Linked DNA regions of Anaerocolumna chitinilytica. Each later gene encodes a partner of the first gene's protein in a complex. Links are inferred from orthologs where the notes say so. Each region holds a gene or a part of one and is shown on either strand. Other genes may lie near its edges. The genes, in order: metK and groL.

Region 1 (17,379 bases):
TCTCTCCCACTTTTCTGGTTCCGAAAAAATTCATGGGAAGCTTCAATACATGTCTGTAGTACCCAAGCAGCAGTGCAATATCAAGCTTCTGACTCAAATACAACATCAAATGAGAACGAAAAGCCGATAAAACCACCTTAAACAGATTTAATAAAATTACTCCGATTGACAATATATGAAGGGTTTTAACCAATCCTGCCGATAACACATCATCCAATAGCACTTTAAAATAAAAGGAACCTAGTATCCCCATGGCCGTTATTAAAAGAGATGCAATAAACACATGGCATAAAAGACGCTTTTGCGGCAAAAGCAGATATAAGAAGCGTTCAAACAACCCCTGGGTCTCATCTCCCTTTTCAAAATTCTGTCCGGGTACCATAAGAATAAGGATTCCCGTCCATTGATAGTGGGGTGCCTTTCCCTCTGCCGCTCCTTCGCCCATAAATTCTCCCGGCGTTAATTTGACGATTCCTTTACCCGGGTCCGCAAGTATAATTTCTTTGGCTGTTATTTTATGTATCACGACATAATGAAGCAGGGTACCATCCACTACCACATGGGCAATACAAGGCAGCGGGAACTCGGAAAAAAGGGCATTCTTATCACCTTTTACCCCTTTCGCACTAAAGCCGAGCTGCTCTGCTGCTTTTATTACACCATAAGCGTTGGTTCCCTGCTTATCTGTACCGGCAACTTCTCTTATCCTTGTAATGGATGTTTTAAAACCATACTGTTTTGAGATGGTCGCCAGACAGGCTGCACCGCAATCTGTCATATCATGTTGTTTGATACAGTAGTATTTACGAAACATAGATTCCTCTTTTGTTAATGGCAAGAAATGCTGTTTATAATTCGTATACATTCCAACCTATTTTTACTTTTTAGCTTTATTCACTGACAAAAATTTACCACTTTTTAGGAGTATGTACAATGCAGATGTGCTATTTGGTAAAAACACCGTGGTAATTGGTTACAGTCTGCATATGTATTATTTATCAAAGTATTTAAAAATATCTTTAAATTCCTGGCATACATTTGTAACAATGACTTTAAAAAAGGCATCTCCCCCCACGGTTTTTTCTAATTCATCTACTTTAAGTTCACATAAATTATCGTTCATCTCAATATTTACTTTTTTCTTATTCATCTTTCTACCTCCTTTTAAGTCGAATCTACCACTTTTTTATCACATCAACAATATAGCCGTGCTATTCGGTAAATAAACCATGCTATTTGGTATGTTATCAGAAAGACTGGTGATAAACATTTTTTTCTAATTAGGATTAAAATAACAATAGGTTTGTGATAAAATAGAACTATACATCGAAACTCGATGATAGTTCTTATGTTACTTAGGAGATATTTTATGAATAGTAATTTTGTTTCTGTAAGCATTGATATTACTTATAATTTATTGGCTTTGTTAGTTTTAGATAAATACTGTGATTATTTTCTGACACGTTCTCAATCAGATAAACTGTATATAAAACGGCTGTATTTTTATATCCCGGTACAAATCTTACTAAGCATTCTATCAATCGATACCGTTATCTTTACTACTTTGCTGTTTGTAAGTTATTTATTGTACATCAACCTTTTTTACATTACAGAATTTAAAAAAGGCCTTCTCTTTGTACTCAAGTTTTTTCTCATTTTTTATGGTTTATCTGGAATTGCTTTTATCGTAATATCTTTTTTTATGGATTTTTTATCAGGCCTGATTGGCTTGTTTGATAATAATTTTTATCAAAACCTTAAAGGAATCATAGTTAATACTCTGGCTTATATAATATCCTGCTTCTATCTGCATCATAAAAAGCTGAAGCACCAACCAGTTAACAATCCCTATAAGAGGTATGTTTATCTAATCTTAGGATTAATTATTTTTGTATTAAGTACTTTTATAATCTATATCTATACTTTAAACTCTTCAAAAGAAGCATTGGAGAATATTGTTACAATCATTTTCCTAATAAATATTCTAATGATTGTACTAATCCTATCCATCTACGAAAAAATCGTTGACTCTCTTCAGGAAGCAGCCCTGAAACAATTACAGCAGCAAAAATATGAACTTGCACAGAGTTATTATGAAGAACTAAGTGAGAAATCCAAGCAACTGGTGTCTCTTCGACATGACTTTAAAAATCATCTGAATATTATTGCAGGGCGCTTGGAGCAAAAGGATTATACAGAGGCTCTTTCCTATCTGGAAAGGATTACAGCTGTTACGAAATCTGCCGGAGATTTGATTATTACGAATAATGCTACTGTCTCTGCTATTCTTCAATCAAAAAAAGTAGAGTGTGAAAGAAAAGGCATAGGGTTTACTTATACCGCTGCCTTTGAGAAAATATATAAATTAACAGATATGGATTTTACGATAATACTTGGCAATATACTGGATAATGCCATTGAAGCACAGGAAGAGGTGAGGGCAGGTAAATACCTAGCCGTTTCCATCACACAGGCAGATACCTATCTTGTTATCCAGTGTGAAAACCCCTATCTGGCAAGTCCTATGAAGAAGAACGGACGCCTGGTAACCTCTAAAAAAGATAGCGAATTTCATGGGGTAGGGCTATTAAACGTCTCTGATGTATGCGAAAGGTACGGCGGTGACTTCCATTATACCTATGATAATTCCATCTTTACGGTCAGAATTATGCTTCCTAATTATTAGAATGTCTGCTCCTGGAGCTTTACATATATCCTATTCATAAATCGTTCCTTGATGTCCTTATAATACTTTCTGCTGACCGGTACTTCTATGTAGTCTGCTAAGACTATGGTGTTCTTACCGACTTCCTGTATCATGTCAAAGTTCACAATATAACCTTGGTGAACATAGCAGAATTTATTAACGTCCAATTTCTCGTATAATTGGGACAGTGTCTCATAGCAGGCATATTCATTATCTCCGGTGCGGATAATACTTGTATTGCGTTTCTTTTCTATATATTTTATCTTCGTTATTTCGATGTATACATCTGTGTTTTTAATTTTAACTTCCAGATATCTCTTTCTGGCACTGATTTGGTCTCTCTTAAAGTCAATGGCTGCCGTAGCAAGGGACATAACTTTCTTAAGCTTTGTATAATCCACCGGCTTTACCAGGTAATTAAGAGCATTTACCTCAAAAGCCCCCAGCGCATAATTATCAAAGCTGGTTGCAAATATGATTATGACATCCTCGTCCTTTTTTCTAATCTCTCTAGCGGTCTCCATACCGGATAACCCACCCATTTCAATGTCCAGCACCAGGATATGAAAAATGGTTTCCTCATACTGAGACAGCAATTTTTCTCCGCTGCTGAATCTGCATATATCCAGCTTGTTTCCGCTTTCATTTTCATAGGTCTTTAACAAATTGCTCAGTTCATCCTGATAATAGATTTCATCATCGCATATGGCGATTCGATATTGACTTAGCATATCCCTTATCCTTTTCATTATGGAGTTTCTTTCAAATGGTATCTCTTTATGACTATATTTTAATAGGAAGCTGAAACCAAATCAACCCCTGTATGCTATTCTGCATAAAAACAGTGGTATTTAGCCAAATAATGAAACCGCTCCATATAAAAAGATGCTCACTTAGTGAAACTGCGAGCATCTTTCTTATAAACTTACCTATTCTTATAAAACATATTATTATTAACTTACCTATATGAACCAGGCCCAAAACTTTGCTGATTACCTATCGGGAAAAGCTGACTCTTTGGTATTTATCTTAGTTGTTAAAGATACAATTTGTCTCTTTTCCGAAGCACTTCGAACAGGATATACACTTTGCCGGTGTCCTATCTCCGCTCAACCAGCGGTTAACCAGCTCCGGCTCTCGTATAAATGGCCGGCAAAGGGATATATATTCTATGTTCGTTTTTGCTATTACCTCTTCTATCTTGGTAAAATCCCGGTTTCCGCCTACTAATATAACCGGAATATCAATTTCTTCTGCAATTTGTGCAGCATACTGTTTGAAATAGGATTCCGTTTCAGGAGTGATTTTTCTAATAGTCCCCTCATTCACCCTCGCTGATGGAATACCGCCGCTGATTTCAATCGCTGTTACCCCGGTATCCTGCAGCATTTTACAGACATGTCTGCAATCTTCAAAGGTAAGCCCGCCTTCCATGAAGTCATCACAATTGACTTTCACAAGCACCGGATATTCTTCTCCTACTACTGCTCTTACCCGCTGTATGGTTTCCACTACAGCTCTTGCTCTGTTTTCTATGGTACCGCCGTATTCATCGGTTCTTCGATTGTAATAAGGGGTAAGAAATCTGCTCAGAAGATATCCATGAGCAACATGGATTTGCACTCCGTCAAACCCTGCCTTTTTTGCTCTAGCGGCTCCATTGGCAAAAGCCTCCTCCATCTTATGAATATCTTCTATGGTCATTTCTTTTGGTACTGTCTGATATACCAGATCAGTTACTTCACTTGGACCCCATAATTCACCCTCTAAGGTACTTTTATTCTGTGCCCCGTTGCACACAAGCTGTACTATGATATTTGTATCATAGCTATGGATAATATCAGTCAAATTCTTATATTCTTCAATAAAAGAGTCGTCATAAATTCCCATTTGACCAGGAACTAACTTTTCTGCATCTGTAACATTTGTTAATCCGGTTATAATAGTGCCAACTCCGCCTTTTGCAAGGTTTTCATAGAGTTGAAGCAACTTTTGTGTGGTATGTCCTTTTTCATCTGCTCTTCCGTCATGGGTTGCCGAGCGGATTATTCTGTTTTTCATCCGCATACCTGATAGTTCAGTGGTATCAAATAATGTTCTCATTTAGTCGCTCCTTTAATAGATATTTATTGTATAATCCATTGATATACATAGGTTGAGTTCCTGCTCTTGTTCTCTTTTTCATTCAATTATATTTTGGAATTCATATTATATGTATATGCATATATTATTCGTTTCATCTATAATTGTCAAGCAGTTTTTCTTGAAAACACTATCCATCGTAACCAGCAGCAAAAAGTAATTAGCTTCTATCTCCAAGTGCAACTAAGATCTGATTCGTCCTTTTTTCCAGATAATTTTCAATATAATCATGCTCTTCGTCATTAACAACAAAAAAGTTTGCATAGTAATTGGGATCAGGGTTTCCGCCCACACCCCCATAATATTTTATCCCATCGATTATCACAACATAATCATTATACCAGGATGAAAACACAGTCCCAAGTGGCCTATCCGGCTTCCCATTAAATCCAAGAAACTCACAGACTTTTCCTTGCTCTCTTAAATACTTAATAAATCCGATAATCGGTTCTTCCATTGGATTTTTAAAATATTTATCCGGTATGATAATATCAATTTTATTATCAGATGTCATGAAACTCCTCCTCATAAGACTATACTGCACTCCAAATCCATGGTATTATTATACAGTAAATATTTAACTATAAGCAATACCTTTCTTAAACACGGCAGCTAAAATCGTTATAAAAAATAATGAATGTCAATACTAATAATGTCTTGCAAATGATTAAAATTAATTATACATTTATAAGAGAACAGGTTGAAAGCTCAGACTTTTTCAATTATGCTTTACCAATATACAATGAATGATTAGGTATTCACGAAAGGAGTTATTATGGGTATATCCATGCACAGAATAGAAATACCAACTATTATGGAGGTCGACAGTAACAGACTTGTACATGTGGGTTCCTATATTGAGAGGGCCGGAATCTCGAATGTTGCAGTTTTTTTTGGTGAGGGAATAAGGGATCTCTTCGGAGAAGTTATCCTGGATTCTATTCAAAAAAAGCCCTCCCTCAACCTGCTGAATACTTATGATTATGATGATATCCGCCTGGAAAGCCTGATATCAATAGCCTTTACCCTTCCCAAAAATATTGATGCTATTATAGGCGTCGGAGGCGGTAAGGTATTAGATGCTTCCAAATACATTGCTTTTCTCAATAATGTACATTTTATAAGTATTCCTACTTCCACCTCTAATGACGGCTTCTCCAGTTCAGGGTGTTCGCTGATTATAGACGGGAAGAGAACATCCGTACAAGCAGCCATGCCCTTTGGATTAATCGTCGATCTTGATGTTATAAAAAATGCCCCGGCAAAATTTATATACTCCGGTCTGGGTGATATCGTATCAAAGATTACTGCTATTTATGACTGGTATTTTGAAGAGCATAATCACAAAGCGAAGGTAGACGATTTTGCTGCAATGCTTGCCCGAAAGTCCGTCAACAGTATTGTACGTATGCCTTATACCGATATTACCGAAAAGTATTTCTTAAAGGAAATGGTGGACTCTCTGACTATGAGCGGAATCTCCATGGAAATAGCCGGCAGCAGCGCACCTGCCAGCGGAAGTGAACATCTCATCTCCCATGCCCTCGATAAAGTTGTAGCTTTTCCTCAGCTCCACGGAATCCAAGTTGGCGTTGCCACCTATCTGATGAGTTTAGTCCAAGAGCACCGGTATGAGAGAATAGAGAAATTCCTAAGCGAAACAGGCTTTTTTGATTACGTTGAAACATTGGGTATGAAGGCTGATGATTTTGAAGAGGCAATTGATTTTGCACCATCTATTAAAGTAAACAGACATACCTTTATCCATGTGGAAGAGAATCGTCTGAAAGCTAAAATGCTTCTAAGAGAAAATGACATACTACGAAGGGTACTTAAGTAATGACATGTAAAGGGGGGTAGGAGCATGCTTATCATACGGGAACTTTTGGATAGCGATATGCTGGAAGTGACTTACTCGTCTTCATCCTGCTCTGCACTGTAATAATGGACTCCTACCCTCTTTAATACCAGATAATGAGCGCCTTTTAGTGACTTAATCGTTAACTTTAATTCATATTGCTTTCTTACATCCATTAATGACTCGTTGGCATCTGTTATTAAGGTATGTACATCGTAACTATTCTTAAAATCTATTGTTTCAAATTGTGGTATATTAAAATTCTTATCTTGCAATGTATAAGAGATCTTATCGATATAATCTTTTTTTCCGTCATATCCAATATACTCAAAATAGAGTGAATCATGATTTGTTCCGTTTATCTTAATAGATGTATAGGTTGCCATCCATTCATCGTCTTTTCCATAAAACGCGCATACACCATCTTTTGTTTCATTGTATTTTGCTACAAACTTTATACATGTAACAATTATTACGACTGTTAATGCAATTAACCCAATTATATATATACGTTTTTTCATATCTCCTCCTTTTTATCTCATATCATTTAGATACAAAGTAATTTTTCTGCTTACTTTTATATGGAATAATATCTATTATACTTATACTATCCAAGTAGTCAACTACTGCTTGTACTATCTTCATAACAGTACATATCCTTATGGCTAGCATTCATTTTATTTATAATTAATTTATCGAAAATATATTTTATAAAATTTAATTTTACCCTATTGACATTATTACTAGTTAGTAGTATATTAGAGCCATGGAAAATAAATCATTATTAAATACACAAACCGAATTGAATATGCAGACCCTGCGGATATTGAACCGATGCAGCCAAAGTGTTCATAAGAAAGAGCTCAGTGTTATTAAGGATAGCGGACTTACCGCCTCCCAGTTCGAAGTTCTGGAAGTCCTCCGAGATCTTGGAGATTTAAGAATTAGCGACATCATTGAGAAGATACTTGCTACCGGCGGCAACATGACAGTTGTTATTGATAATCTGGCAAAGGATGGATTGGTACAGCAATCAGTAGATCCTCAGGATAAGAGAGTAAAGCTTATTCGAATAAGCGATAAAGGAAAAGCCCTGATGGATGATCTGATTCCCCGTTATCTGGATAATATTAATACAATCTTTGATAAGCTGCCAGAAGCAGAGAAAAAAACCTTAAGAGAAATTCTAACAAAACTATCAGGCTTATAAAATCTTAGACTGACAGGGTATAGCAAAATACATTTTTAAACACAATATTATTATATTAAATCAGGAGGATTTACCATGAAGAATTTTTTAGAAGCAATTGAAAACAGACGTACTGTATATGCATTTAGTAAAGAATCACCCATATCCGATGAAAGAATTCAAGAAATTGTAGGGCTTGCCGTAAAGCATTCTCCTTCCGCTTTCAATTCTCAGAGCAGCAAGGTTGTATTATTATTCGGAAGCGAACACGATAAGCTTTGGGATATCGCTCTGGAAGCCTTAAGAAAAATTGTTCCTGCAGAGAGCTTCGCTTCCACAGAGGAAAAGATTGCATCCTTTAAGGCAGGACATGGAACTGTCCTCTACTTTGATGATAACGGTATTGTAGAATATCTGCAAAAAGAATACTCCCTATACAAAGATAACTTCCCTGTATGGGCTCAGCAATCAAATGGTATGTTACAGCTTGTCGTATGGACTGCATTGGAAGATGAAGGACTCGGTGCCTCCCTCCAGCACTACAACGAACTGATTGAGGAAGCTGTTAAGAAGGAATGGAATCTTCCTGCTTCCTACAAATTAATCGGCCAGATGCCTTTTGGTAAACCTACCGCCGCTCCCGGTGAGAAATCTTTTGTACCACTGGAAGAACGTTTTAAGGTATTTGGAGCTTAAGCTTATTCCTAAAAATTTCGATAGATTAACCCCTTTTAACTCCCCTCCAAAAGATGAGGCAAGGTTTTATACCTTGCCTCATTTCCGTTTTAAAACATATTATCCTGTTTCACTACATATTGCCTTTAGTATTCAGTGCTTATTAATAAGCTTTGCCCCAATAAACCATAGCTTTTGCTTTCTTACCGCAGCATACGCAAGTATCTGTGATTTCTTCCTGCTTAAAGGGCATACATCTGGAAGTAGCACCGGTCTCTTCCTTTATCTTATCTTCACATGCCTGGTCACCGCACCACATTGCTTTTACAAAGCCGGGTTTTGTAGCAACTTCTTCCTTTAGCTCTTCAAAGTTACCAGCCTGATAAGTATGGGAATCTCTGTGGACTCTGGCTCTCTCAAGCATTTCTTTCTGCATGGTTTCAAGAACTTCTCCTACCTTTTCTTCCAGGCTGTCTAATGATACTACCAGCTTTTCTCTGGTGTCACGGCGTACGATAACTGCCTGATTTTCTTCGATATCTTTCGGTCCAATCTCAATTCGGATGGGGATTCCTCTCATCTCCTGCTCACTGAATTTCCAGCCGGGACTCTTATCGGTATCATCTACTTTTACGCGGAAGGCACCCAATTTATTCTTAAGTTCTGCAGCTTTTTCAAGAACTCCTTCTTTATGCTGTGCGATAGGAACAATCATTACCTGAGTAGGTGCTACTCTGGGAGGCAGTACGAGACCGCTGTTGTCACCGTGCACCATAATAACAGCACCGATAAGTCTGGTGGTCATACCCCATGATGTCTGATGAACATATTGGAGTTTATTATCTTTATCCGTATACTGGATATCAAAAGCATGAGCAAAGCCGTCTCCGAAGTTATGGCTGGTTCCGGACTGAAGTGCTTTACCGTCGTGCATTAAAGCTTCTATGGTATATGTGTCTTTTGCACCGGCAAACTTCTCTTTGTCGGTTTTCTTACCTCTAATCATTGGTATTGCAAGTACTTCTTCACAGAAGTCAGCGTAAAGATTCAGCATCTGGATTGTTCTCTCCTCTGCTTCTTCCGCTGTAGCATGGGCTGTGTGTCCTTCCTGCCACAGGAATTCTACGGAACGCAGGAAAGGTCTTGTAGTCTTCTCCCAACGTACAACAGAACACCACTGGTTATATACCTTGGGCAAATCTCTGTAGGATTGTATAATATTAGAATAGTGGTCACAGAAAAGTGTTTCAGAGGTAGGTCTAACACACATTCTCTCCTGCAGGGGTTCCAACCCTCCATGTGTTACCCAGGCAACCTCCGGAGCAAATCCTTCTACATGGTCCTTTTCTTTTTGCAGCAGGCTTTCCGGTATAAACATAGGCATATAAACATTCTCTACCCCAGTTTCTTTAAATCTTCTGTCCAATTCTCTTTGGATATTTTCCCAGATAGCATAGCCGCCGGGTCTTAAAATCATGCACCCTCTTACGCTGGAATAATCGATCAATTCCGCTTTTTTAACTACATCTGTGTACCACTGGGCAAAATCCTCTTCCATGGAGGTAATTGCTTCCACCAGCTTCTTTTCTTTCGCCATAACGGTTTCTCCTTTCAGATCTTGTGTGAAATCATATCTCCTTCACACAGGTTTTATTAATAAAGGTAATAGGAGGAAGCGACATTACTTAAGCTGCTGTAAAAAGGCAATAAAAAAAGTCCTTCCTCCACAAGGGACCGAAAGACCTCGGCGGTACCACCCTAATTAACTGTTCCCAGTTCACTTTGACACCGTTAACGCCGGTTCTACGCCATACTTTCATACAGTGCTCCAAGGTAGGTTCTATAAGTTTATCCTGAGAATCTCTCACCAATCTATTCTCTCTCTGGGAGGACAAATATTATATACTATTCCTTATCATTGCTTTGTATATTGATTTTATGCCACCTCCAGGTCTTTGTCAATCTATTTTTTTACTCCTGATTATCTGGCGTTACTTCCGGTACTTTACGTCCATCGATCCGGTTTACAGCTTCTTTTATGATGGTTACTATCATAACCAGACCCACAGGCCCAAGGAGAAAGCCAAATAAACCGAATACCTTAACTCCTACATACATTGCCATCATAGTATAAACCGGCTTAATACCTATACGGTTTCCAAATAGCCGCGGCTCTACTGTATTTCGTAAAAGCATGCAGCTAACATATGCTGTCAGGATAATAGCTGCCGAATAGACGTCTTTCTGAAACAGGCTGATAATTGCCCACGGTACTAATATCATACCGCTGCCGAGTATAGGAAAGGCATCAACTACTCCGATACCAATCCCGACTAAAAGAGCGTATTTATTATGAATCAAAAACATGGAAAGGGTACAGATAAGAGAGATAAACAGTAACATAATACCCTGGGTTTTCAGATATGCTTTTCCCATATGGGATAGTTTTGAGGTGACTATCTGAATATCTTTATAGAAGTAAGAATTTCTTACCCCTTCTTTATACTGTTCCTCATCCTTAATCAGCAGTAAGATGCTAACCAGCATAATTAGGAGAATACCAATAAAACCTACCATTCCAATCAGAAGATTTATACTTCTTGTGGTAATCACCGGCATTATCTTATTCTTAATAACGATCAATACCCCATCAAAATTGGTATAAATAAAATTCTGCACTGTACCAAGCTTTATACCCAGTACTTTATCGCATCCGGAACAAAGAGAATCGATATAACCGGTCAAAACAGCTAAATAGATCGGGAAATTCTTTAGTAATGCTACCACCTGCTGTAACAGCATATCACATACATAATAGACGATAAAACCGACTAGAGCACTTAGTAAACACAATGACAAGATTGCCCCTAACAGCTTTGGTAGCCTTAGTTTTTGATTTAGAAACCTCACAAGGGGCAGAAGCGCCGCAGCTATTAGATATGCAATAATAAAGGGAGCAAACAGAGGCAGCACATATTCCAATCCGATATACACTCCTGTAACCGTAAGAATAACAACCCCTAATATCTTTACTTTTTTATTTACCTTAAACATAATAGCTGCCTCCTTTCTGTGCTCCATAAATATTGTCCGATAAAATTAATTTAAGGAATAGAACCAAAGAAATAAAAATAAAAACAGAGGTATTGATTAAATACCTCTGTTTTTATTATCTTCCAAAACCTTATTTGTATGTTAGGTGATTATTTCATCAATTTCAAAAGATTGGCTTTATTGATTATTTAAGGTTGTAAACAAAAATGGAATACCGGCTTCTCTCGCAGCCTTTACATCCTCTAATCCGCTTAAGATTTTATAACTATCTCCGTTCTTTTCTGCAATGATTTTAACCTCCGGAAGGTTAGCATCCACAAGATTAGCATCCCAGCGTTCTTTTGCCTTTTCATAAACTGAAATCTTATCCTTTAAGATATCTGCTTCTTCATTTCCGATTTCGTCTTTGTATAAAGATTTCGGAGATAACAATACTCTGGTTGTCTGTACCATCTGACCATGATTGTCAGCTACCAGAGCATAATAATCTTTTGCTTCTTTCATGATTGTTGAAGCAATAAGCTCCGGAGAGGAGTATGTGCTCTCTACAACCAGATTATAATTGGAATAATCAAAGTATTCCAAATTATAAATATCTTTGTAACGTACATTCTCTGTCTGTGCTCTCATATAAAGCTTTTCTTTTGCTTCCTCTAAGGAAGAATACTGCTCTTCTGTTCCTCTGTTGTCATTCATAACTCTTTCTGCGGCAACATTTAAATCCACGGCAAGAAATACTTTAAAAGATTTTTCTACAAAATGCCAGGCCAGCCTGGAGTCAAAAATAATATTCTTATCCGGATTTTCTCTGGAGATTCTGGCGGTTGTGTCATCTATCATGTTATCGTATTTATGGTCACTGCACATTAACTGGTTCATCTCAAGGGTCGTCATGTTCATTTGTCTCGCCAGCTCCCGCTGAACCTTCCCTGTGGAATAAATCTCAAAGCCGTACTTGTCCTCCAATATCTTACAGATTGTAGATTTGCCGCTTCCCAGATTTCCTGTTATTGTGATATGCATAGTGTCCTCCTATTGTTTCCAAAAGCTTGTCTTAAAAGTTTAATGGTTAACATTATAACACGCTATATGCCACAAGTAAAGCCCGTCAGAGTAACGTATTACAGCCCTAAGACATCTTCGTTTTGAGGTGCCCCCGCTTTGGAATAAACTGTTTTTGCACTTATTCCCTCTAACATACCAAGCTTTCCTGATAAGGAATTAATGGTGTTATTGTCAGCCTCAACTACAATGCTGATAATGTTCATCTGCTGGTCTCTGATTGGAAGCCCCATTCTGCCGATGATGAACTTTCCGAAATCATGAAGAATATGGTTGACCTCCTCTACCTGCTCCAGATTTTCAACAATAATACCAACTAACGCAATCCTCGTCTCCATTTTCGCCTCTCCTTTTCATTTTTCTAATATAGACATAACAATCTAATATTATTCTGTACCAAATAAATGCCCCGAACTCTACTACACCTTAAAACGATATCCCACGCCCCATATGGTTTCAATATACTGAGGTTTTGAAGTGTTGAACTCAATCTTCTCCCTGATTTTTTTGATATGCACGGTAACCGTGGCAATATCTCCTATGGAATCCATGTCCCATATCTTCTGGAATAGCTCCTCTTTGGTATAAACCCTGTTAGGGTTCTCCGCAAGAAATGTAAGAAGGTCAAATTCTTTCGTAGTAAAGCTCTTTTCCTCATTATTAACGTATACTCTTCTGGCTGTTTTGTCAATCTTCAGGCCTCTGATTTCAATAACTTCGTTTTCCCTGGCGCTGTCACCGATCAACCGTTCATAGCGGGCAAGATGTGCTTTTACCCTTGCCACCAGTTCGCTTGGACTAAAGGGTTTAGTAATATAATCATCTGCACCCATGCCGAGTCCTCTGATCTTATCAATATCCTCTTTCTTAGCAGAAACCATAAGAATAGGAATGTTTTTTTCGCTTCGGATATTCTTGCATATCTCAAACCCATCCATACCGGGAAGCATAAGATCTAATATTATCAGGTCAAATTCTTCCTTTAAGGCTCTTGTAAGCCCCTGGTCTCCGGAGTTTTCAATCTCCACCTCAAAGCCGCTAAGCTCTAAGTAATCCTTCTCCAGCTCTGCAATTGCCATCTCATCTTCCACTATCAGTATTCTGCTCATCCTAGACATCCTCCCTGCACTTTCTTAATGTGAAATAAATGGTAGTTCCTTTATCTTCTTCACTTTCGGCCCATATAGTTCCCATATGGTCCTCTATAATCTTCTTTACAATAGCAAGTCCAAGACCGGTACCTCCCTTGGTAGAATTCCTGGAAGCATCTGCCCGGTAAAATCTTTCGAATATAAAAGGTATATCCTTTTCTGCAATTCCCGGTCCGTTATCTTCTATGCTGATCACAACTTCTTCCGCTCTGTTAAAACTTGAACCCTCCATAATCCGTATGCTAATACGTCCCTGCTTCTTTCCCATATATTTTACGGAATTTCCGACGATGTTGCTGATTACGCGCTTTAATTGCTCTGCATCTGCATTGACAATCGTACTCGGATCCGTTTCATTATGGTACTCTACTTCAATATTTTTAACTTCAAGATCGAGAGTAATCTCTCCCAGACAGTCTTCAAAATAATTACCCAAATTAATACAGGAAAAAGTATAAGGCATGGTATTGCAGTCAATCTTGGAGTAAAAAGAAAGTTCATCTACCAGTGAGGATAAATCATTGGCCTTAGTATAAATAGTCTTTATATATTTCTCCTGTTTTTCCCTGGTGTCTGCGACACCATCCATAATACCCTCCGCATAGCCTTTTATTGCCGTTATCGGAGTTCTTAAATCATGAGAAATATTGCTGATTAATTCCTGCATCTCCTGTTCGTAGCGAAGCCTGACATCAATCAATTCCTTCAATCGGATTCTCATTTCTTCAAAGTCCACACAAAGTCTTCCAATCTCATCCTCCGGGTCACCTTCAATAGAATAATCCAGATTCCCTTCCTTCATAGCATTGGTAGCAGCATGAAGTGTATTAATAGGAATAATTATACTTCGGTATATCCATAGTATCAATACGGAAGCCGTAAGGATAACAATAGATACCAGAGATAACAGGAGCTGAATAGCGGAAGCTTTAAACTGAGGAATGAGGGTATCAAGCTCTGTAATAATAAATATACTTCCCTTTGACCCATCTGCGAAATAAAAATCCTGCTGCTTTAATAAAAGCGGGTATTTACCGTCAACATATAACCCGCCTTCTGCATTTCCCGTGTGTTCTCCAAATGCAGGCATACTTGTTATTATTCTATCGAACCTGTCCGTATCACCGGCATAAATAAAGTCGTCGTCCTTTCGAACGGCAATGTAGGAGTACTTTCCTTTTAATTCTTTTTGAAGATAGCTGATATATTCTTCATCCCCGAACTTTTCCGGATCCTTTTGTGCTGTCAGAACAATTTCATTATATACACCCCGGGTCAAACGGCTTAATAGCTGTACCGGATTAGAAATAGCGGTGATTGAATTCGTCTTAACATCATAGGTTTGCTTTATTGCATTATTCTGATACCCGATAATAATGCTTAAGGCAAGGCAAACCAGCATAAGAGGTATTGTAGTTATAATAAGAAAGGCTGTAAAAAGCCTGCTCTTTAATTTCAAGGTAATGACCTCCTATCAAATTATTCCATTGTTTCTATTCGTATTATACCATATGCCTGATAGTTCTACACCGAAAATAACTATGAGCTTTCTAAATATTTTATGAACTTATAGGGTTTTCTGATTAATTCTTTGCCTCATAAACAAAAAAAGGAGGCACTTTAAGCTAATGCTTTGTGCCTCCTGCCGTTATTGCCGGTATTTATAAATATTTCTTCAGTAATTCCACTTTATCTGTCTTTTCCCAAGGTAAATCAAGGTCATTTCTGCCAAAGTGTCCGTAAGCTGCTGTCTGCTTATAGATAGGACGTCTAAGATCAAGCATCTTGATAATTCCTGCAGGACGAAGGTCAAAGTTCTCTCTGATGATTTCAACTATTTGTTCTGAGCTTAAGCTGCTTGTTCCGAAGGTATCCACCATGATAGATGTAGGCTGTGCCACACCGATAGCATAGGATAACTGGATTTCGCATTTATCTGCAAGGCCTGCTGCCACAATATTCTTTGCTACATAGCGGGCTGCATAAGCTGCTGAACGGTCTACCTTTGTGCAATCCTTACCGGAGAAAGCACCGCCGCCGTGACGTGCATATCCGCCGTAGGTATCAACAATTATCTTACGGCCTGTAAGTCCGCTGTCTCCGTTGGGTCCGCCGATTACAAAACGTCCGGTGGGATTAATAAAGAACTTTGTCTTGTCATCTAAGAGCTCTGTGGGAAGAACTTCCTCAAAGACATACTTTTTGATATCTGCATGTATCTGTTCCTGGGTAACATCGGGATCATGCTGAGTAGATAGAACTACTGCATTCAGATGTATGGGTTTTCCTTCTTCATTGTACTCCACTGTAACCTGGGACTTTCCATCGGGTCTTAAATAAGGCAGTGTGCCGTCTTTACGAACTTTGGTAAGCTGTCTGGTTAATTTGTGGGCCAGAGATATGGGATAAGGAAGGTATTCTTCCGTCTCATTGCTGGCAAAGCCAAACATCATACCCTGGTCTCCCGCACCGATTGCCTCTATCTCATCTTCGGACATCGTGTGTTCCTTGGCTTCCAGTGCCTTATTAACGCCCATGGCAATATCCGGTGACTGTTCATCCAGAGCAACCATAACACCGCAAGTATTTGCATCAAAGCCATACTCAGACCTGTCATATCCAATCTCACGAATGGTATCACGTACGATTTTCTGAATGTCAACATAGCCCTTTGTAGTGATCTCTCCCATTACCAGTACAAGTCCTGTTGTTATCGCTGTTTCACAAGCGACACGGCTCATAGGGTCCTGTTCTAGCATAGCATCTAATACCGCATCCGATACCTGATCGCATATTTTATCGGGATGCCCTTCTGTAACTGATTCTGAAGTAAATAATAATTTGTTCATGTCATCTCCAATCTGTGCCTGCCAGCCTGCAAACAGCCTGCGGCACGCGTTCAATGAAAAGTGTGGTTACTTCTCTTCCTATCTCTTGTGCAAAACCTTTGCAAGGATTATTTTATGCAATAAAAAAAGTCCTGCTAAGTGGACTTGAAAAATACATCAAATCCTCTTATTGTTCGATTACTCGCTCAGGTTGGCACCTTCCGCAAAGGGGGTTGCCGTGACTTCATAGAGCCTTTACTCTCCGTCACTCTGAATAAGAGAAATAATTTATAAAATTTTATGTTACGTAAATGAGAATATAGTATTAGTCAGCTTTTGTCAAGCATTTTTTTATTGACATCTTTCGGTGTTTTTTCTATACTTAAGCTATATATTGGTATTGACAGATGCCTTAACATCTGCAGCCATATGCGCCGGATAAAGACGCGGATAGGAGCGTATTAGTGTGAGTAAACAAAGAATATCCATAAGGCAGGCAAAGCCCGGTTTAGTAGTAGCAGATGATGTCTATAATTCAAACAATCAATTGGTAATATCCAAAGGAGTAGAATTAACTGACCGTATAATTACAAGATTGAAATTTAATTCTGTTAGCGAATTCAATATTGTCCTTGACACAGATGAACCACAAGTACCGGTGAAAGAATCAAGTTATTCTGAAAAAGTTCGCCAAAGTGCTGAGTTCAAGGAAT
Region 2 (4,727 bases), 4.7 Mb from region 1 along the record:
ACGGACTTAAGACCGAAATACCAGCATATGGATTCACTAAAATATGATGTAATAGCATGCCCTCACTGCGGATATGCTGCCTTAAACCGATTTTTTAACTATATGACCTCCCAGCAGGCGAAATTAATAAAAGAAAATATCACAGCTTCCTTTAAAGGAATGGCTCCGGAAGGGGAGGTCTTAACATATGATGAGGCTATTTCCCGTCACAAGCTGGCCCTTGTTAATGCTATAGTGAAAAAGGGAAAGATAAGTGAGAGAGCTTATACATGCCTTAAGACAGCCTGGCTCCTTCGTGGAAAAGCAGAAGCTTTGGCAGAGCAGGAAGAAACCGATGAAATCAGAAAAGAACGTAAGAACCTTCAAGAGGAGGAATTTGAATTCATAAAGAATGCCTGTGAAGGCTTTATGGAGGCATTTTCGAAGGAATCCTTCCCTATGTGCGGTATGGATGAAAATACTATGATGTATTTAATCGCAGACCTTGCCAGAAGAAGTGGCAAGATTGATGAGTCCAGCAGATGGATTTCCAGAGTATTAATCTCAAGGGATGCCAATGAGCGTATTAAAGCAAAGGCTAGAGAGTTAAAGGATTTATTAAAACAGGAATAGTATGAATTATAAAGGACATAATTCATACACAAGAATGCGCCTGCGAAATCCTCGGCGCATTCTTGAGGCGCGTTGGAAAAGAGCATGTTGATAGTATGAATAATTGAAAAGAATAATTCATAATAGGCAGCTATAAGAAGGGTGATATTAATCTTATGGCTGCCTTAATGTATTTATAGAAGATTAATTTCCTTTTTCATAGACGCTGTTAGTCTTTGTCATAGCTCTTGGAAGAGCATCTTTTGAATTTTTCCAGGGTTCATTTACATAACGGTAATCGAATTTATCAATAAACCATTCCAGATCATCCCGTACCCGCTTCATATTGTCAAAATATATCTTGTTTAAATCCTTACGAAAACTCTCCGCTTTCTCTCCGCTAAGGTGCTTGTCCGCTTCCTGGAATAAGAGGCCATAATGCTCGGTACAAAAGCCTTTGGAAGCTTTTAATTTATCAATAAAGGCACTGTCATGTTCAAAGAGGTAGAATACGGTTGTAATGTAAAGATTGAACATGTTATCAATCTTATTGCAGACGTAGCAGGAGCTTACTATATTATCTGTATATTCTTTTACAGGAGTAGTCTCCGTATTCTTTTTAAAAAGAGAAGGCCCTTTACCTTTCTTAGCGGAAAGGCCCTCTAAGTCCTTAATCGTCTTATCCATGTGGGTCTTTAGCATAAGGGCCAGCCCAAGACGGTTCTTATTCTCATAAAGCTTACCCAGATGATAATTGCAGAATCCGATTTTATCCGTTTCAGCTCTTACATCATCTTCCATGTAGCTGGGACCCATGGTGAATTCCACCGCATTGTTTTCAAGTGTTTTTTTCATAAAACATATCGGGCATTCGCAGTCACTGTCAAAAGCATCATTGACCGGTATGGTGTACAATTTTTCTTTCATTTTATATACCTGATAATCCTTTCTGGTATTCATAGTTCCTATTGCAATAAGTATAGCATGGCCCAGTTAATTGTACAATGAATTATTCATTCCCCCAGGTATAACAAAGAGTAAATATTCCCATATTAAGTAAGGTGAACTTCTGCAGAGTAAATATATAGTTTTAAAGTATTTGTTATATTGTAACTATAAAAAAGTGAGAAAAAATGAGATATTAAGAATAAAATGGAGCTAAAGTTAAATATTATCGAAAATAAAGCGTATTTTAAAGAAAAGTATGGTTGCATAATAAAGGCAAATTTACTAATATATCTTTATCGGTTAGCACTCAATTCGAGTGAGTGCTAATAAAATTCAAAAAATGCCTTTTTAAATGAAATATTGATATCATAAGGAGGAAATAAAAATGAAGTTAGTACCATTAGGAGACAAAGTGGTTTTAAAGCAGCTTGTAGCTGAAGAGACAACAAAGTCAGGTATCGTATTACCTGGTCAGGCAAAAGAGAAACCCCAGCAGGCTGAAGTTGTAGCAGTAGGTCCTGGCGGTGTTGTAGATGGAAAAGAAGTAACCATGCAGGTTAAAGTTGGAGATAAGGTTATATTCTCCAAATATTCCGGTACTGAAGTGAAATTAGAAGAAGTAGAATATATTGTTGTAAAGCAGAACGATATCGTTGCTGTTGTTGAAGATTAGTTTGAATTATCGAGAAGTATAGATCATAACTGTGTCTGAGAGTCTAGACCCAATGATTCGCGGGAGGAAAAGACATAGCAGTTTACGGAACATTAATTTAAATCAGGAGGTTATAAAAATGGCAAAAGAAATTAAACATGGTGCAGAAGCCAGAGCAGCTCTGGAAAATGGCGTTAATTTATTAGCAAATACAGTAAAAGTTACTTTAGGACCCAAAGGAAGAAATGTTGTATTAGATAAATCCTACGGCGCACCTTTGATTACAAACGACGGTGTTACGATTGCAAAAGAAATTGAATTAGAAGATGCTTTCGAAAATATGGGCGCTCAATTAGTAAAAGAAGTTGCTACAAAGACAAATGATGTAGCTGGTGATGGTACAACAACCGCTACTGTTCTTGCACAGGCTATGATTAATGAAGGTATTAAGAATCTGGCTGCCGGCGCAAACCCTATCATCTTAAGAAAAGGTATGCAAAAGGCAACTGACAGTGCAGTAGATGCTATCTTAAAGATGAGCTCCAAGCTTAACGGCAAGGCACAGATTGCAAGAGTAGCTGCAATTTCTGCCGGTGATGATGCAGTTGGTGAGATGGTAGCTGACGCTATGGAGAAAGTTTCCAATGATGGAGTTATCACAATTGAAGAATCCAAAACAATGAAGACAGAGTTAGACCTGGTTGAAGGTATGCAGTTTGACAGGGGTTACATCTCCGCTTACATGGCTACTGACATGGACAAAATGGAGGCTAATTTAGACAATCCATATATCTTAATCACAGATAAGAAGATATCCAACATTCAGGATATTCTCCCTGTATTAGAGCAGATCGTTCAATCCGGTGCAAGACTTTTAATTATTGCTGAGGATGTGGAAGGCGAAGCTTTAACAACTTTAATCGTAAATAAATTAAGAGGAACTTTCAGCGTAGTTGCTGTTAAGGCTCCCGGCTATGGTGACAGAAGAAAAGAAATGCTTCAGGATATCGCTGTTTTAACAGGCGGTACTGTTATTTCTGATGATTTAGGTCTTGACTTAAAAGAAACTACACTGGATCAGTTAGGACGCGCAAAATCTGTTAAAGTTCAGAAAGAGAATACAATCATAGTTGACGGTGAGGGTGAGAAGAGAAATATTGATGCCAGAATCGCACAAATAAGAGCACAGATAGAAGAAACAACATCTGATTTTGATAGAGAAAAATTACAGGAAAGACTTGCGAAGTTAGCAGGCGGCGTTGCTGTTATCCGTGTAGGTGCTGCAACTGAAACAGAAATGAAAGAGAAAAAACTTCGTATGGAAGATGCTCTTGCAGCAACAAGAGCAGCTGTAGAAGAAGGTATCGTAGCAGGCGGCGGTTCCGCATACATCCACGCATCCAAGGAAGTTGCTAAGTTAGCAGCTACTTTAGAAGGTGATGAGAAAACCGGTGCTAACATTATCTTAAAAGCTCTGGAAGCTCCTCTTTACTGCATCGTATCCAATGCAGGATTAGAAGGTTCCGTAGTAACCAGCAAGGTAAAAGAGAAAGATCCCGGAGTTGGTTTCGATGCTTTAAAAGAAGAGTATGTAGACATGGTAGCTGCAGGAATCTTAGATCCCGCTAAGGTTACAAGAAGTGCTCTTCAGAATGCTACCAGCGTAGCATCCACATTATTAACAACTGAGTCAGTGGTTGCTAATATTAAGTCCAATGAACCTGCTATGCCTGCAGGTGCCGGCGGAATGGGCATGATGTAATTTTGAAATGAGCTAATTCCTAAAAGGGAGTCTGCATTTGCAGATTCCCTTTTTTCATAAGATTTTTATAAAGATATAAGAATTATTTTGGGAATAAGGCTTTTCCTTTCCTGGTTTTTTTAGTATAATACTCTTATAAATATGCCAATTCAGAGAATTGTCAGACGGCTGTCTAAAGTTAGCTATTCTTATGTTGTGTATTAGCTTACAGATCAAACTGCCGGGACAAAATAATACACTTAAATAAATTGGCATAAAATCAGGTCAGGAGGCAAAAAAATGAATGAGTTATATGCAGAGGCAGGAGTGAAACGGAAGGATACTGCCGGAACATATGCTTTAAGATTTTTATTAATATTTGCAGCAATTGTATTATTTTTCTTTTCTATGCGCAGCCAAATTCTACTGTTCATAGCAGCAATCGTAATCGTTGCAATTTTTTATTTTTTCCCAAGGCTTAGTCTGGAATATGAATATGTATTCTGTGACGGACAGTTGGACTTTGATAAGATAATGGGAAAAGCAAAGAGAAAGACCGATTTAAAGATAGATTTCGAGCAGGTTGAGGTAATGGCCCCTGTCGGTTCTCATGCATTGGATAGTTTCAATAATGGAAAATATGCAGTAAAGGATTATACCTCAAGAGATAAAAATGCAAAGCCCTATGTAATAATATATCGTCAGGGTGAAAAAAGTCTTAGGATTTTATTTGAGCCAAATGAGAAGATGTTAAGTTGTATAAAGATGAAACATCCCAGAAAGCTCGTTCAATAT

The links.
Region 2: the proteins of metK (region 1) and groL are in contact, whole or in part, in a cryo-EM structure (PDB 8P4O), measured with the Escherichia coli proteins. The link is inferred for Anaerocolumna chitinilytica from one-to-one orthologs.

Annotation. Positions count from the first base shown.
Region 1 is NZ_AP023368.1:5,502,562-5,519,940, forward strand. The notes cover bases 14,594-17,379. They hold metK (methionine adenosyltransferase), read right to left. Parts: upstream 16,688-17,379; coding sequence 15,500-16,687; downstream 14,594-15,499. Other genes in these bases: bsdcttw_RS24395 (sensor histidine kinase), read right to left, coding at 14,594-15,297; bsdcttw_RS24405 (HD-GYP domain-containing protein), read left to right, coding at 17,133-17,379. Outside these bases: bsdcttw_RS24320 (peptidase domain-containing ABC transporter), read right to left, coding at 1-814; bsdcttw_RS24325 (hypothetical protein), read right to left, coding at 992-1,150; bsdcttw_RS24330 (sensor histidine kinase), read left to right, coding at 1,370-2,686; bsdcttw_RS24335 (LytR/AlgR family response regulator transcription factor), read right to left, coding at 2,683-3,456; bsdcttw_RS24340 (NADH:flavin oxidoreductase), read right to left, coding at 3,737-4,810; bsdcttw_RS24345 (hypothetical protein), read right to left, coding at 5,010-5,363; bsdcttw_RS24350 (iron-containing alcohol dehydrogenase family protein), read left to right, coding at 5,625-6,689; bsdcttw_RS24355 (hypothetical protein), read right to left, coding at 6,761-7,228; bsdcttw_RS24360 (MarR family winged helix-turn-helix transcriptional regulator), read left to right, coding at 7,474-7,917; bsdcttw_RS24365 (nitroreductase family protein), read left to right, coding at 7,993-8,592; proS (proline--tRNA ligase), read right to left, coding at 8,735-10,168; bsdcttw_RS24375 (AI-2E family transporter), read right to left, coding at 10,543-11,625; bsdcttw_RS24380 (cytidylate kinase family protein), read right to left, coding at 11,803-12,648; bsdcttw_RS24385 (TM1266 family iron-only hydrogenase system putative regulator), read right to left, coding at 12,747-13,025; bsdcttw_RS24390 (response regulator transcription factor), read right to left, coding at 13,107-13,796; more of bsdcttw_RS24395, read right to left, coding at 13,798-14,593. UniProt on the Escherichia coli protein: Catalyzes the formation of S-adenosylmethionine (AdoMet) from methionine and ATP.
Region 2 is NZ_AP023368.1:815,040-819,766, forward strand. The notes cover bases 1,699-4,641. They hold groL (chaperonin GroEL), read left to right. Parts: upstream 1,699-2,330; coding sequence 2,331-3,953; downstream 3,954-4,641. Other genes in these bases: bsdcttw_RS03600 (co-chaperone GroES), read left to right, coding at 1,925-2,212; bsdcttw_RS03610 (DUF6106 family protein), read left to right, coding at 4,233-4,641. Also shown: bsdcttw_RS03590 (DUF2225 domain-containing protein), read left to right, coding at 1-612; bsdcttw_RS03595 (DUF6062 family protein), read right to left, coding at 796-1,518; more of bsdcttw_RS03610, read left to right, coding at 4,642-4,727.